DNA from 3 places in the Paenibacillus sp. plas6 genome. Region 1 is predicted to be linked to each of the others. Evidence: predicted binding sites of a transcription regulator. Region 1 holds the regulator's gene; each other region holds the start of a gene.
The links. Region 1 encodes LexA, which represses DNA repair genes until DNA is damaged. Its sites were predicted from a motif close to CGAACATATGTTCG; they were not measured.

Region 1 (3,292 bases):
TATTTGGGCTTTTGATCTGCAGGAAGATTGGGATTTTGTACAGAAAACTTGCAAAATTTTCGAAGAACAGGGTGGAGAAACGTATTTCGTTGAGTTGGAAGCAGATATGGAGACAAGATTGCAGCGCAACCGAAGTGAATTTCGTCTTGAGCAAAAACCATCGAAACGAAATATTGAAGAATCTGAGGAGGATCTGCGAGCAACGATACAAAATTATCGCATAAACTCATTGCCGGGGGAAATAACAAAAGAAAACTATATTCGCATCAATAATACACTTTTGGAACCTACTGAAGTTGCCCAAATTATTAAGGAGAAATTTCAGTTATAATGGATACGGCTCTATTCCTACCCGAAGAGGTAGTTGAATAGAGCCATTATTTTTTTTGGATAACGAGCTTATTAATATTATTCTCTATAATTCACAGGCAACGCCGTCTCCATCGCGATCTAACTTTTTGCTATAGCCAGGATCTCCTTCAAATAATGGAGTGACCCCTGCCTCATGAGCCTCTGTACAGTTTTTGTAGAGAGGTTCTTCAACTTCAGCTTGCAAATCTTCATCTAACTTTAATTCACTTTTATCTGTGTTAGGGTTAGTTTTTCCAAAAAGACTTTTTGGTTTTGCCACAATAAATAAAATACGTTCGCCATCTTCATAGGCGGAGAGCTGATGACCAATCCAACTTCCGGCACCGCGATTGTCGCTTGAATCAACATATGCAACACTTGCCCCCTCACCGCCTTCTGCACACATTGCCATTGGCCACTCATCTCGATCATAGCCATCTCTAGTGCTAATTCTTTTTAGCGATTGCTTACGTCGTTCAGCTGCACCGTCTCGATCGATTGTGCAAACATCGGAATGTCCATTTTCAATAGCTGAATAAATATGTAATGCTGTTTCAGGATAGCTGTCACTAGGAAATTCTAAAACATAGTCGTAATCATCAGGCTCAGTTTGCTTTGAAGAGACAATATTAGAATGAGTTTTTTCTGTATTTTGCACCTCTGTCAGCAGTTCTTCTGCATCCGTGTCCGTAGCTATCTGATTTTCAGATTGAGTTTTGGTTTGCTGTGGTTCAGCTATAGCTTGTGTTGATGTTAAGTGTGAATTTGATTGCTGACCACAGGCTGAAAGGAATAAGCATAGAGCTAGGACAAAAAACTTTAATGATTTCAATACAGGTTCCTCCCGTAATGATAATTGCGAGGAAATGTCCTCTGAATAGTAATGACCATTATGCCAACTAGCGATAATGGTCATCATTTTTTTATTATATGCTTATTATTAATGCATATCACGGAACAATCCGATGACTTTTCCAAGAATCGTAACATTTTTTAGAATAATTGGTTCCATTGATGAGTTTTCAGGTTGTAGGCGAATATGATCTTTTTCACGATAGAAAGTTTTTACTGTCGCTTCATCATCCTCCGTCATTGCAACTACAATATCCCCATTGTTTGCAGTTTGTTGCTGACGAACAATCACAAGATCACCATTATGAATACCAGCTTCAATCATACTATTACCGACAACAGTTAGAACAAACACATTATGCTCACCAACAAAATGGGAGGATAGCGGGAAGTAATCTTCAATATTTTCAGTAGCGGTAATTGGAATACCAGCTGTAACTTTACCGATAATCGGAATGTGTTTAACAGGAAATGGAATTACGTTGTCGGATGAATCTGTATATTCATCATCATGATCTAATATTTCAATTGCACGTGGTTTAGTAGGGTCACGGCGTATGTATCCTTTCTTTTCCAATCTATCTAGATGACCGTGTACTGTAGAGCTTGATAATAATCCTACAGCTTCAGCAATTTCTCTAACAGCAGGAGGGTATCCTTTTTCTCTTACTTCTTTTTTTATAAAGTTCAATATTTCTAATTGGCGCTTAGAAAGCTTGCTCATATAATCAACTCCCATTATTATTAGGGAAATTATAACATAGAACTCCGGTTCGCACAAACATAAGTTCTTGAGAATATATGTTCTTATTTTTTGGTAGAATCTATTGACAAGAAACATATGTTCGCATATTATAAAAACAGAACAAATGTTTGGGAGTGACATGAGATGACAACTTATAATCCGTATGCATATCAAGGCTATGAGGTCATTAAGACATCGCTAGATCATAAAAAAGGAAATACCAATTCAACACAAATCTATAAATGGATATTTAGTTTATTGGTTATAGTTTTAATAATAACTAGCTTATATTTAATTACTGCTGCTGCCGGCAGTTCTTCGTCACAATTTGCTGTGCTTGATGGTGAATCAGTTGTAACAGTTAGTACTGGTGATACATTATGGAATATTGCAAGTCGACATTATGAGCACAAAGATCTTAACTTTATTGTATTTTTAATAAAGCAACGTAATGGTTTAGAGAGTGATCTGATTAAGCCCGGCGAACAGCTAATTCTGCCCGAGCTTCCTTAATAGGGAATGTATAATAACTAAAAATATTTCTAAGCTTATAAGGCATCAGTAAATGATGTTACTTTATAAGCTTTTTTGCTATAATAAATTTGTTGTGGATTTTTTCAAAGGTTTATCATTGTAATAGGGATGCAAAGTGCAACTCCCGACCGTAGCCGGCAGAAGTTTGTATTGATAAAGAGGGGAGTGGATGAAATGGATATGGATAAAATGGTTGCGCGTATTAATGAGCTAGCGCGCAAAAATAAATCTGTTGGTTTAACGAAGGCAGAGGAAAAAGAGCGTGAAAAATTAAGAGCGCAATATCTCTCTGTGTTTAAAGCCAATTTTAAACAACAGCTTGATAGCATAAAATATGTAGAGGATGAAACTTCAGAAAGTAAACCACTGCATTAATTTCTTAAAGATAAGCAGAAATTAATATAGATAGAGGAGGAGTTTGCTTGTCTCGTTCTTGGGAAAGAAAAGTTAGAAAAAATATGGAACTGGTAAATAAGCAACGGAAAAAAGCTGGGCTCGGGGATGTGCAGCTTAATAAAGCGGCTGGACAAGATAATAAAATCGTGTTCAAAGGGCAAAATATCGTTTTTCCAATTGTACTTATTCTGTTTATTGGGATGTATAACATTTTATTGTTAATGAATCCTGTTTACGAGCTAGATGCAATGTATTGGTTAACAAATGTTGCTTATCTTGTTTTAGCAGCTCTATTTTTTTTCCGAAAGCCTTATCTTGCGATAGGGAAAGATTATATACAGTCACGTCGCATTATGGGGGACAAGCAGCTATTTGCAGTTGCGATTAAAGAGATTAAAGTTCAAGGCGGCTACA
Region 2 (3,292 bases), 410 kb from region 1:
TTAATAACGCATAATGGAAGCTGTCCACAAGTGCTCCCCAGCTTGCATCAATAACGTTGCTAGATAAGCCGACAGTATTCCAGCTATTTTGCTTGCCGGTTGATTCAACAAGAACGCGAACCTTAGCTGCTGTAGCATCAGCTTCATCAATAACACGAACTTTATAGTCTGTTAAATATACATGCTCAATATCAGGATAATGCTGCGATAATGCTTTACGCAGCGCATTATCAAGCGCATTTACAGGACCATTACCTTCAGCAATTGTGTAAATTTGCTGGCCGTCAATGTTAATTTTAACAATTGCTTCTGCAATCATAGCATCACCCTTAGATTCCGTATGAACCTTATAGGACTCCACTTGGAATGCAGGCTTCCAATCGCCAAATGCTTTACGCAATAAAAGCTCCAATGAAGCATCAGCTGCTTCAAATTGATAACCTTCATGTTCAAGTTGTTTAATATGCTCGATAATTTGCTTAGTTTTTTCATTATTGCTAGTTACATCAAGTCCTAACGCGCTAGCTTTAGAAATAATATTGCTTTGTCCAGACAATTCAGAAACCAGAATACGTTGTTTATTGCCGACAAGCTCAGGTTGAATATGCTCATACGTTTTCGAATCCTTCATAATCGCAGAAACATGGATTCCGCCTTTATGGGCAAATGCTGCAGTACCTACATAGGCTTGACCGACTGGCATATGAACATTGGCAATTTCACTAATATAACGTGCAGTATTGGTTAGTGTTGCCAGCTTTTCACTAGGCAAGCAATTGTAATCCATTTTTAATTGTAGATTAGGGATAATGGAGCAAAGATTAGCGTTACCGCAGCGTTCTCCATAACCGTTAATCGTTCCTTGTACTTGAGTAGCACCTGCATTAACTGCTGCAAGAGTATTTGCAACTGCAAGCTCACAGTCGTTATGTGTATGAATGCCGATTGGCATATCAAGCTCTTGTTTAACACGAGAGACGATATCAAAAATTTCGTTTGGTAATGTACCGCCATTAGTATCACATAGTACAAGCCAGTCTGCGCCTCCATCTTGTGCAGCTTTTAGAGCTGCAAGAGCGTATTCTGGATTATGTTTATACCCATCGAAGAAATGCTCAGCATCATACATTGCTTCTAGTCCATGACGCTTCAGAAAAGCGAACGATTCGCGAATCATCGCTAAATTTTCTTCAAGCGTTGTTTGAAGAGCAACTTGAACGTGAAAATCCCAAGCCTTTCCGACGAGAGTTGCTGCAGGTACGCCAGATTCGACGATTCGAAGTAAGCTGCTATCATGCTCTGCAATGCTATTTTTACGACGAGTGCTGCCAAAGGCAGTTAGTTTTGCATTCAATTTTAATGATTTAACACGCTGGAAAAATTCAATGTCTTTCCCATTACTTCCGGGATTACCGCCCTCGATATAGTCAACACCCAATTGATCTAGCTTTTGGGCAATTTTTAATTTATCATCTGCCGACAAGCTGATGCCTTCTCCTTGCGTGCCGTCACGCAGCGTCGTGTCGAATATAAATATTTTTTTAGATGACATAAAAAAATTGACGCCTCCTTCATTGATAGCCAATACAAACCATATTGGACTATTATAGCACTATCTCGTACACTTGGCATAGCATTGAGTAAAAATATAGGATAGAAAACTTATTATCTGTTTAAAAACATATGCAAAACCTATGTGCATATTGTTTTCCGAACGTATGTGCTATAATAAATATTGTGAATTGAAGACATAATGAATACGATGAACACAATAGGTGAACATCTACATATAATATTATGATGCAGAAATGAAGGTGAAGCTCTTGCCAGAAGTGCAGCATTATTATCCAACGAATGGACGAGTTATTTTACATTTGGATATGAACGCATTTTATTGTTCTGTGCATAGTGCCGAGCAGCCTCATATCTACAAAGGAAAGCCGACAGCAGTCTCAGGAAGTATTGAAAAACGTAAAGGCATAATTGTGACCTGCTCTTATGAAGCACGAAAAGTAGGAATACGAACAGGTATGAATGTAAGAGAAGCACTACGAATTTTGCCAGAGCTTATTTTAATATCACCTGATTTCAATTTATATCGACAGTATTCAAGAGCATTTATGAAAATAGCAGGTCAATATACACCGATTATTGAGCAGGTTTCAATTGATGAGTGTTATATGGATATTACGGGTTCTAAGCTATTTGGCACACCGTTAGACATTGCAACTACATTGCAAAAACGGATAGCTGAGGAGCTAGGATTACCTTGCTCGATCGGCATTGCTCCCAATATGCTGCTTGCAAAAATGGCTTCTGATATGAAAAAGCCTAATGGCATTACTGTCTTACGTCGGCGAGATGTACCTCATTTATTGTGGTCAAAGCCCTGTGAACAGTTGTTTGGAATAGGTGCTAAAACTGCTAATAAGCTTAAACGTCTCCATATTCATACGATAGGACAGTTAGCTCAAGCGGATGAATTGCTATTAACAAAATCTTTTGGTGTTCTAGGATCATGGCTTAAGCAAGCAGCTAATGGCATTGATACTAGAGAAGTAAAGGCTGAGCGAGAATTAAATAAATCAATTGGACATTCGACGACATTGCCTGCAGATATAACAAAGCTTGATGATATTAATCGTGTACTGCTTAATTTGTCTGACCAAACTACACGAAGATTACGCAGACAAAAGCTTGTCGCAAGATCTGTACAGATAACGATTCGCCGGCCCGATATGACGACATATACACGAGCATGTACATTGTCAACACCAACACAAAACATGGAAGTTGTTTATAGGCATGCACAGCAATTGTTACTGCAAAATTGGCAACCGTCTGAACCGATACGATTACTTGGCATCTCGTTACACAATTTACAACCAGAGGATAGTGCAGCGATTCAGCTTGATCTGTTTAGCTATGAACAGGAATCAAAAAAAGATGCGCTAACAAAGGTGATGGACGAGTTGCGTAATAAATACGGTGAAAGTGCTGTCTTAACAGCAGGTATGCTTACGAACGATCCATCAGCTCTAATCCGTAACAAAAAGGTGCGCGGAACATCTTTGGAAAAGTTGGAGGATCTTTCGTAACAATAAGTTTATTAGGCAGTATTTATTTATGTTCATTTTATGCTATAATCATATGTGGTATATATAGAATCTATGGGAACATGGTTTGCGATAGAACTAGGAGGGAAATACGTTGGCTAAATACACTTGGGTTGAAAAAGACACCTGTATTGCATGCGGTGCTTGCGGTGCAACTGCACCCGATATTTATGACT
Region 3 (3,292 bases), 100 kb from region 1:
CGCTTACGCGGATCAACTTTATCGCCCATTAATGTAGATACACGGCGTTCGGCTTTTGCTGCATCTTCAATTTGCACTTGCAGAAGCGTTCTCGTTTCTGGATTCATTGTCGTTTCCCATAGCTGCTCAGGATTCATTTCGCCAAGACCTTTGTAGCGCTGCAATTCATAATTTTTCATTTCCTTAATATAATTTTGCAATTGTTCATCCGTCCAAGCATAGCGAACTGTATTTAGCTTGCCTGATTTTTTCGTAATTTTATATAGCGGCGGTTGAGCAATATATACTCGACCACTATCAATAAGCGGGCGCATATAACGATAGAAAAACGTAAGCAGCAGCACCTGAATATGTGCACCATCCGTATCGGCATCCGTCATAATAATAATTTTACTGTAGTTACTTTCTTCAACTTCAAATTCAGAGCCAACACCTGCGCCTATCGCATTGATAATCGCACGATACTCATCATTTTTCAAAATATCTGCTAGCTTTGCTTTTTCAGGATTCATCGGCTTACCTTTAAGCGGTAAGATCGCTTGATGCTTAGAATCACGGCCTTGCTTAGCTGAACCACCCGCTGAATCACCCTCAACAATAAAAAGCTCATTGCGACTAAAATCCTTTGATTGTGCTGGAGTAAGCTTACCACCTAAATTAGAGCCCTCACTACGTTTTTTGCCTGAACGAATTTCTTCACGCGCTTTTCGTGCAGCTTCGCGTGCTTTAGCCGCCTGTACCGCTTTTTTCAATAAAGCTTGCGCAGTTTGTGGATTTTCCTCCAGAAATACATTCATTCGTTCTGCGACAATTGTATCAACCGCACCACGAGCTGAGGAGCTGCCTAATTGATCTTTCGTTTGCCCAACAAACTCTACCTCTGCCATTTTTATATTAATAACAACAATCATACCTTCGCGCAAATCATTGCCATCAAGATTTTTATCCTTTTCCTTCAAAATTCCTACCTTGCGTGCGTAATCATTCATAACACGAGTATAGGCAGTTTTAAATCCAGTCTCATGCGTACCGCCACCGCGAGTTGGAATAGAGTTAACAAAGGATGCAATCGTCTCTGTATAGCCGTCATTATATTGGAAGGCAACTTCAACCTCAATATCATCTTTTTCGCCTGTAAAATGGATGACATCATGTAATACCGTTTTATTTTCATTAAGAAATTCAACAAATTGACTAGCGCCGCCTTCATAATGAAAAACATCGCTTGAACCTGTTCGCTCATCCTTAAGACTAACTTTTAAGCCTGAGTTTAGAAAGGCGATCTCCTGCAAGCGCTCTGCCAATGTATCATAGTTAAACGAAATTCCATTCTGGAACACTCGAATGTCAGGTTTAAAAGTTACCTTTGTCCCAGTTTTATTCGTATTTCCGATCACTTCTAGTCCTGTGACAGGCTCACCGACATGTTCTTTCCCTTGATCATCGACCCAATATTCAAAGCGTTGTTTAAAGATTTTGCCTTCACGATAAATTTCTACCTCTAAAAACTCGGAAAGCGCATTTGTTACCGATGCACCTACACCATGCAAGCCGCCAGATTTTTTATAGCCGCCACCGCCGAACTTGCCTCCAGCGTGTAGTATTGTAAATACAACCTGTGGTGTTGGAATACCGGATTTATGCATCCCCGTAGGAATACCCCGGCCATTATCGATAATGGTAATTGCGCCATTTTTATGTATCGTAACATCGATCGCAGTACAAAACTTCGCTAAATGCTCGTCCACTGCATTATCGACAATTTCCCATACTAAATGGTGCAAACCTGAATTGCCAGTACTGCCTATATACATACCAGGACGCTTACGTACTGCTGTTAAGCCCTCTAAAATTTGAATATCATCAGCACCGTATTGCTTTTCCTGTTCAGTAATATTAAAAAGATCCAATTGTTCCTTCATGATCTTCCCCCAATCAACAACCACGCTTTGTCATATCTTTTAGTATTTTAGTGTAAATAACGGTTCACGTAAAGCAACAATACTTTCAATATAAAACGAAAACCGATAAGATAGCAAACATTAACCTGCCATGTAATGTAAAAATAGTACTTTTGACCAATAAACCAACTAGCAGAATACGAACATATATTCTAAATTAATAAATCATTTTATGCAAGTAAGACGATTAGACGGATCATGCTTAATCTAAAACCATCGTCTAAAAATTTTCAAGCGTCCTCTTACTATTTACAGCGGATGCTTCCTTCATTATTTTACTTTAGATGTAAGCATCCGCTGCAAAGAAGAGCCCGTGCGTTCGACAGAAAGTTTCATGCACAGATAGCGTTTGGCTACACTGCATTAACTATACGCACTTTTCATCACTTCCAAAATAATACTCGTTGCTGCTTGTGCAATGCTCGGAAATTGTGAAAGCGGCAATGGATTTTGACCTAGCCCGAGCTCAATCGTAAAGCCTGGTCTGCGCCAATCTTGAATAAACCAATCTTTATATCCTGCAGTACTGTCTACTGAACGAACTGCTTTATATCCGCTCGCTGCGGCCATTCGAGCTGCATAAATTTCTGATTCAGGCGGCTCTAAGCCTTGGAAACCCCAATAAATTTCTTGACCTTGTGTATGGAGAGCTACAACTCGATTAAAGCTGCGCTCTCTCGTTAGCTCAGCAACTGCTTGCACCTCAGGTTCAGTTAATGGAGCTTCACCAGAATAATCACGCGGAGCTGGCTGCTGCGGTCCTTTTACCGCATCTACTTCCCATAGTGCAGGAAACTGCTTATTTAAATCGACACCGCGAATATTCGCCTTCCAGCCAGAGAAATCGCTTGATCCTCCGTTAATTTGCAGCACTTGTGAGCGATATGGCTCCTCCCACGGAGCACCATTTATAACAAGATTCACGCCGTCAGGATTTACCATTGGCACAAAGGACATTGTATTCATCGTGTAAAGCGGATAAACGTATTGTCCGCTTAATGGTTGGCTATTTGTAACAGCTAACAGAAAATCACTAATAAACTGCATTAGCGCTCCAGCCGTAATCCATTCATTTGCATGCATAGCAGCATTCACATGTATTTCAGATGGTCCGTTACCGACACGCAGTTCGATAATATCTTTACCCATTACACTTTTTCCGATGCTTCGCATCGTTAAGAATGGATATATTTGACGCAACCGCTCAATATCCTGCAATAATTGCTCATATGTGTAATTTTTGTTGCCACTGATTACACCTTCCGTTATTCGTTGTGGCAACATAATTTTTGTACCAATTTGAAGCTGTTCTGTTTCTAACGTTGGATTGC

Region 2: AC2TDL_RS01555 (DNA polymerase IV) is a predicted target of LexA. The motif match lies at 1,712-1,725, and genes of this name have one in related genera.
Region 3: parE (DNA topoisomerase IV subunit B) is a predicted target of LexA. The motif match lies at 2,102-2,115, and genes of this name have one in related genera.

What each region holds. Positions count from the first base shown of each region.
Region 1 is NZ_CM170151.1:4,432,178-4,435,469, reverse strand. It holds gene AC2TDL_RS19700 (AAA family ATPase) at 1-331, shown strand, start outside; gene AC2TDL_RS19695 (excalibur calcium-binding domain-containing protein) at 416-631, opposite strand; partial or broken gene AC2TDL_RS19690 (NucA/NucB deoxyribonuclease domain-containing protein) at 629-1,009, opposite strand; gene lexA (transcriptional repressor LexA) at 1,292-1,927, opposite strand; gene AC2TDL_RS19680 (LysM peptidoglycan-binding domain-containing protein) at 2,093-2,461, shown strand; gene AC2TDL_RS19675 (DUF896 domain-containing protein) at 2,657-2,857, shown strand; gene AC2TDL_RS19670 (hypothetical protein) at 2,905-3,292, shown strand, end outside.
Region 2 is NZ_CM170151.1:315,376-318,667, reverse strand. It holds gene cimA (citramalate synthase) at 1-1,552, opposite strand, end outside; gene AC2TDL_RS01555 (DNA polymerase IV) at 1,809-3,098, shown strand; gene AC2TDL_RS01550 (ferredoxin) at 3,211-3,292, shown strand, end outside.
Region 3 is NZ_CM170151.1:4,603-7,894, forward strand. It holds gene parE (DNA topoisomerase IV subunit B) at 1-1,922, opposite strand, end outside; gene AC2TDL_RS00025 (M14 family metallopeptidase) at 2,325-3,292, opposite strand, start outside.